3 regions of the Mesorhizobium sp. M7A.F.Ca.US.006.04.2.1 genome follow, and region 2 is predicted to be linked to each of the others. Evidence: riboswitches for the same ligand, from Rfam matches in the RefSeq annotation. Region 2 holds a riboswitch; each other region holds the start of a gene.
What was found. Region 2 has a riboswitch for cobalamin ahead of EN925_RS08545 (aromatic ring-hydroxylating dioxygenase subunit alpha). Riboswitches for the same ligand answer to the same signal wherever they lie in the genome.
Positions count from the first base shown of each region.

Region 1: another riboswitch for cobalamin. It lies ahead of bluB (5,6-dimethylbenzimidazole synthase); the one in region 2 lies ahead of EN925_RS08545 (aromatic ring-hydroxylating dioxygenase subunit alpha).
Region 3: another riboswitch for cobalamin. It lies ahead of EN925_RS29465 (CbtB domain-containing protein); the one in region 2 lies ahead of EN925_RS08545 (aromatic ring-hydroxylating dioxygenase subunit alpha).

Region 1 is NZ_RZQA01000121.1:3,821-6,016, reverse strand. Features, by position in the region: gene EN925_RS09315 (histone deacetylase family protein) at 1-406, opposite strand, end outside; cobalamin riboswitch at 528-708, shown strand; partial or broken gene bluB (5,6-dimethylbenzimidazole synthase) at 711-1,436, shown strand; gene EN925_RS09305 (hypothetical protein) at 1,559-2,196, opposite strand, start outside.
Region 2 is NZ_RZQA01000106.1:8,592-10,787, forward strand. Features, by position in the region: gene EN925_RS08540 (hybrid-cluster NAD(P)-dependent oxidoreductase) at 1-112, opposite strand, end outside; gene EN925_RS08545 (aromatic ring-hydroxylating dioxygenase subunit alpha) at 138-1,385, opposite strand; cobalamin riboswitch at 1,500-1,702, opposite strand.
Region 3 is NZ_RZQA01000756.1:966-3,161, reverse strand. Features, by position in the region: gene EN925_RS29470 (CbtA family protein) at 1-748, opposite strand, end outside; gene EN925_RS29465 (CbtB domain-containing protein) at 764-943, opposite strand; cobalamin riboswitch at 979-1,175, opposite strand; gene EN925_RS29460 (MFS transporter) at 1,241-2,196, opposite strand, start outside.

The DNA.
Region 1 (2,196 bases), on a different contig from region 2:
GGCAGAAGCCCATGGCCGTGGTCTTTTCGGCATGATGGCCGGGCGGCCGGGCGGCGACGAAGACGTTGTCGGCGCGGCCCGAAAAGACATCATCGACGGCGGCGTTGGCGGCGCCGATCGCGGTGATCGCCGCTTGCCAGCTCTTCGGACTGGCAGTGGTGTCGGCATCGATGCGGGCAATCCCCTCGTCGGGGATGGCGGCGCGCACGCGGGCGACGAAATCGGCGGGATGCGCGTAGAGGATGGTGGCCTCGTCGCCTTCCGGCGCCTGGATACGATCGAGCGCGGCAAAGGCTTCCTCATCGAGCACGCGCTCGATGGCGCGCAGGCGGTCGGGCCGCTCGGGATGTCCGGGCGGCGTGAGATGCTCGAGGAAGATCGGATGCGTGTAGAGACGGGTGGTCATCGTCCTAATCTAGTGACCCCGATCGACAAAGGCCATGCACGGGCGGCCGATGACTGGGGAAAATCGCGCCTGCGTCCATTCGTGTCGCCGCAGGCATTGGCCCCGCCGGCGCTTCGGCGTAAAGTCCTTGGTACTGCCTGGTGCCCGCCGCAAGCGGGAGAATCGGGAACACGGTTGAATTCCGTGGCGTGCCCAACGCTGTGAGGGGGACCGCGCCGGTAAATGCCACTGTCGATGACGGGAAGGCACCGGACGCGGGTTGATCCCAAGCCAGAAGACCGGCCTGGCAGGCATCGTCATCCGCATGGTCGGGCGGGTGGCATCAGAGCGACGTGCGTCCATTTGGACGCACAGCGTACGCTCTGACCGTTTTGAATCTGCAATCGCAAGGGGACAAGCGATGCCGGAACATATGACCGCTGCCATTGACGATGGATTCGACCAGAATGCGCGCGATGCGGTCTATCGCGCCATGTTCACGCGGCGCGACGTGCGCAGCCATTTCCTGCCCAACGCGATCGATGACGACGTGCTGGCGCGGCTGCTGCTTGCCGCCCATCACGCGCCATCGGTCGGCTTCATGCAGCCATGGAATTTCATTGTCATTCGCGATGCCGGACGACGAGCGGAGGTGCGCGACCTGTTCCTGGCCGCGCGCGAGCAGGAACTGCCGGCGATCGAGGCGGAAAAACAGGCGCTGTACCGCAAGCTCAAGCTGGAAGGCATCTGCGAAAGCGCGCTCAACATCTGCATCACTTGCGACCGGCAGCGCTCGAAGGGTTCGCCGCTGGGACGCTGGCACAATCCGGAGATGGATCTCTACAGCACCGTCTGCGCGGTGCAGAATTTCTGGCTGGCCGCGCGTGCCGAGGGCGTTGGCGTCGGCTGGGTGAGCATCATCGAGGCTGAGGCGCTGAAGCGGCTGTTGGCCATTCCGGATCACGTAACGCCAATCGCCTATCTCTGCGTCGGCCGTGTTTCCGAGTTCGCTTCCAAACCGGACCTTGAAACGCATGGTTGGGGACGGCGGCTGCCGCTGCCGGAACTGATCATGAGCGAGACGTTTTCCGGGCAAGGCGAGGCACAGCTCAAGTCCACCGTGGCGCGCCTCAACACCGTTTCTGCCTCACCAGACACCACCTGCCCGGCCGATCAGGGTGTGGCGCCGGCCGTACCCCAGCGCGAACCGCCGAAGGAGGCGAGCGCCTTGTCCTTGAGCTCCCTGAACTTCGACGACGCCTCGGCCAACCGGGCGTCCCAGGCCGGATCCGGCACCTGGCCCGCGATGGTCTTGAAATAGACCTGCATCAGGCAAGCGATGGCGAAAGGCTCGATGAAGGCCGCCTTGAACGCCCAGGCGAAGACGATGGCGAGCACGAAGGCCCAGCCGGCGAGCTGGCCGGGCATCAGGAACAGAATGGCGCCGGCAGGCGCCAGCATCATCAGAAAGATGACGAACGACACGCCCCACATGATGACCGCCAGCCAGACGGCGTTCTTGACCATGACCTTGCCGTTCTGGGCATAGAGCACGACGCCTTGGCGCGCCGTCTCGAAGGGTGAGGCTGAATTGATGCGGATGTTGTAGCCGAGGATGATCTCGTCGACATAGGTCAGCGACAGGCGGATCACCGTGTTGATGAAGGAGACCAGGCCGCTCAGGCCCGGTATCGGCAGGAAGGCGGCGATACCGCCGAGCAGGCCGGTGATGGCGCGGATGGCACCCTTGACGAGTTGGTCGACGACGAAAAGGATATTGGCCTCGGCAAAACGCTGGGTGACGACATCCC
Region 2 (2,196 bases):
AGGTCTTCACGTCAGGCGCTTCGTCGCTGACGCCGATCACTTCCAGCACCTGCAGCCTGTCGTTCCAGGGCGTCATCTGGTCGAGATGGCGATAGAGGCCAAGGTCCGTCATCGCATTCATCCTCTTATCCCCTGGGCTAGGCGACGCTGCGCAGGGCCGGCCGGCCGCCTTCGGCAAGGCGCGGCCCGATGAACGACGCGTACCACTCGACGAACTGGATCACGCCGCCCTCATGCAGCTCCGAATAGGGGCCTGGTTCATAGGCAGGCGACAGGATGCCGAAGGCGTTTTCCTCGACGATGCGGCGGTCCTGGTCGTTGGTCTCGGTCCAGACATGGGTGAGCTCAGCGAGGTCGTAGTCGACGCCTTCGACCGCATCCTTGTGGACGAGCCATTTCGTTGTCACCGCGGTTTCCGTGGCACTGATCGGCAGCACGCGGAAGGTAACGGCGTGGTCGCCGAGGATATGGTTCCAGGTCGTCGGATAGTGATAGAGCAGCAAGGAGCCGATGCGGTCGGTTGAAACGCTGTCGGACAGGTTCTTCTGGACCGCCCGTTTTCCCGTCATGGTGTAGCTGACGGCATCGCGCAGCAAGGGCGCGCGGGTGGCGCGGTACTGCCCTGCCGGATCGATGCGGAATTTGCTCGGCAAGCCTGATGCCTCGCATCTGGCCCAGTGTGCGACCATTTCAGGGTCGCTGTCGGCGCCATGGACGCCGGTTATGGTTGGAGCCTCGGGGAAGGTCTTGCACAACTCGGGATGATTGGCGGCGCAGTGGTAGCACTCGCGGTTGTTTTCCCAGACCAGCTTCCAGTTGCCCTTCTCGACGATCGTGCTCTCGAAGGCGATCTTTGCTTCACGCAGCCGGTGCGGCAAAAGATAGGGTTCGATCATCGCCCGCATCGGCGCGAAATCTGCCGGTTCCTTGGCCAGGCAGATGAAGATGTAGCCGCCGACGCTCTCGCAGGCGACCGGCTTCAGGCCGAAATCACTCTTGTCGAAACCGTCGGCCATCTGGCGGGCAAACAGCAGGCGGCCGTCCAGCTCGTAGGTCCACTGATGATACGGGCAGACGAGCTTTGCCGCGGTACCCTTCTCCGTGTTGCACACGCGGCTGCCGCGATGGCGGCAGGAATTGTGGAAGGCGTTGATCTTGCCGTGCTGGTCGCGGACAAGGACGACCGGATAATCGCCGACCTGCACGGTGATGTAGCTGCCCGGCTTCGGCAGTTCGCAATCATGGCCGATGAACAGCCAGTCGCGATACCAGATCAGCTCCATGTCGAGCTTGAAGTAGTCCGGATCGGTGTAGAAGGGCTGCTCCAGCGAAAAGCCTTGCCGGCGCCCCTTCAGGAGCCTCAGCATGTCGTTGCGGATATCCATGTCCTGTCCTCGTTTCTAAGGACTGAACTGGTGGTGATGGAGGAAGGATTGAAACACAGGCCGGCTGTGTGCCGGACATGCGCTATCCACCTCTTGACCGCCCACCGCGATCAGTCGAGTCTAAAAATCTCGGGCTGGTTTCCGGGCTCTGGAGTTGTCCTTGCGGACCATCGCGACACCTTCCCAGGCGGTTGCCCAGTGGTCTCCCGTTGCGACTTGAACTCCACCACCGTTGCGGGGGCAGCGCCGGATTCTGACCGGCTTCCCAATTCTCCGCCTCGTCGTCACGAAGCGGCACCTGAGATGGTATGATCTAACCACGATCGCGGGCGCGCCGTCGGCATGAAAACGACATCGTATCCATGCGGCGCGACACGGCATGCGAAACGCTACTGCAGCTCGTCGCGGGCCGAGATCCCACCTCCCGGGCGGCCATTTGCCGGCTGCGATCTTCCCGAATCCGACCCTTCGCGGGGGGTCAAAAAAGGTTAATGGTTTCGAAAAGTGACTATTAGCTCGCCCTAAAATCGAACCGAACGGTTCGTTTCTGTTGACGGTGCGTGCAGGACGGTGTGAACGCTGGGCCTCTGAAACAGTCAGTGATCCATCAGGTGGCTACACCTAACACACTGATATGAAGAAGAAAAATGCATCCTTAGATTCCATTGGCACAATTTCAAGGTGGGGATTCATGGTCCACACGGAACAACTTCGTGATTGGAAAAGACGACCTTGCCCTCCCACATCGGGGCTGTCCGAACGACGCGATTTCATTTCCAAGACACGCCGCTAGACGGACGGAAAAAAGACG
Region 3 (2,196 bases), on a different contig from region 2:
TGGTCGCGGTGCCGGTGAAGCGGCCGCGCACCACGCCGACAACCGCGCCGAGCACCAGCCAGAACACCAGATTGGTCACGGTCACCGCCACCACGAACTGGTGATGCAGCCCTTCCGGAATCGCCGTCTCGTAACTGTCGGGCTGCGGTGCCCCGACAACATGCGGTGCGACGATCAAAAGGACGGCAAGGATCGCCAGCGGCAGCGACTTGCGGAACGCGATCAGGCCGAGACCGGCAGCGGTTGCCGCCACCGTTGCCCACCACCAGATCTGGCGCTGGGTGAGATCGGCGGCCGGCATGGCCGGCAGTTCCGGCGGCAGGCCGAGGCCCGGTGCCAGCGTGAACACGGCAAAGCCGGCCAGGCCCCAGAACACGCCCTGGCGCCAACCACCGATGCCGCCGGCGAATTCGGAAACCGCGACCAGGATCAACCCGAAGCCGATGCCGGTGACGATGTTGGCAAGCACGCTGAAGGCGAAACGCTCGAAACCGTCTGCCGGCGCCCAGCCCTCGTCTTCCGCCGCAGCAGTCGCTTCGGCAGGGGCCGGAGCGGCTGTGCTCATGGCATTGCTATTCGTTGCTGCCGGAGCGGCATGGTCATGGTGATGCCCGCCGCCCGCCTGTTCGTAGACCTCCGCCTTCAGGATCAGCGGCACGGTCGCATAGGCCTGCATGCAGGCAAGAACGACGCCGGCCACGAGCCCTGCGATCGCCGCGATGAACACGACGTTGCGAAACAGGTTCATGATGTCAGCCCCTCGTCAGTGGCAGGGAAATGCCATCGAATGGCGATAGTCGTGAGCCGCATTGTGGACCGCATCGATATGCGAGAAGCCGACAAAGCCCATCACGAAAATGCCGAGCAGCGCGGCAAGCGCGAGCTGCATGAAGCGCGACTGCGAGGAGACGGAAGCGCCGAGGGAGACGGAAGCGGTAGTCATGTCTTGTCCTTTCGCCCTCCACCCGAGGGCATCGAAGTCAGTTTCCTGTCGCCGGCAGGTCTCCTGGCTCACGGATCAGCGTCCTTCCCCACCTTCCCGAAGAAAAATCTTCAGTGGCATATGGAGAGGACTACCGCACACAGTTGCGGGGGCAGCCACGGCATTGGGCGAAATCCGCCCTTACCGCATTCCCTCTTGGCTCCAAAATGGAACCGGCGACACCGGCGACTATAGGCAGAATCCTCGCGTCCGGCAAACCAAATTCCGCCGGCGACCGTTGCGAATGCGCCATGAAGGTCAAAGCGATTTCGGCAGATAGCGCCACGTCACGAAGCCGCAGACCGCCGCCAGCAGGCCCAGCGTGACGAACACCGAGCCCAGGCCGAAGAAGGCCAGCACCACCGAATAGACCAGCGGCGGCGTCAGCTCGGAAAAGTCGAGATAGGTGCGATAGACCGCCGCCATCTGCGATCTTTCATAGGAGCGCACCGAGCGCATGAAGGCGGTCGAGCCGAGCGCATCGAGCGCAATGGTGAAGAAGGCGCCGCAGAGCAAGAAGGCGCCGGTGAGCAGCGGCACGGTTTCGCCGACGAAGCCCGCCGCCAGAAGCGCGACCGACATGGCGAAATAGGCAAATGTCATGGTCCTGCGGCCGCCAAAGCGCTTTCCCGCCTTGCCCCAGAAAATCGCCATGAACAAAAGCGCGTTGCCGGCCGAAACCAGCAGGCCGCCGGCCAGCTTGCCCTCACCCGTAATGACCATGAACAGCGGCCCATAGACGAAGAACGTCGTCCAGAAACAGGAGCGCCCAAACGCGATCAGCCAGGCCAGCCTGAGCCTGGGCTGGGCGATGAAGCGGCCGATATTGGCGAGCGGATTGGCTGGTCGCGTCTTGCCGGGACGGATCGACGGGTTGTCGCCGAGCCGGTAGGTCCAGAACAATGCCAGCAGCGCTAACGCGAACACGGCCACCGCGCCATGCGCGGCATAGACGCCGAAGCGCGTGTAGAGGAAGATGCCGAGCGTCGGCCCACCGGTCCAGGCCAGCATCGACCACGCCATGCGCAGCGATTCGGCCTGCATGAAGTCGGTCTTGCGGATGTGGTCCATGATGTAGAGGTTGAGCGTGATCGACAGCGCGCTGGCTCCCATCACCCGGCACAGCATGCCGGCCAGTTGCCCGGCAAGCGTGTCGGTGACGAAGAACAGCGAGCCGATGGCCAGCAGGCAGGCGCCCGCCGTGTAGACCCAGC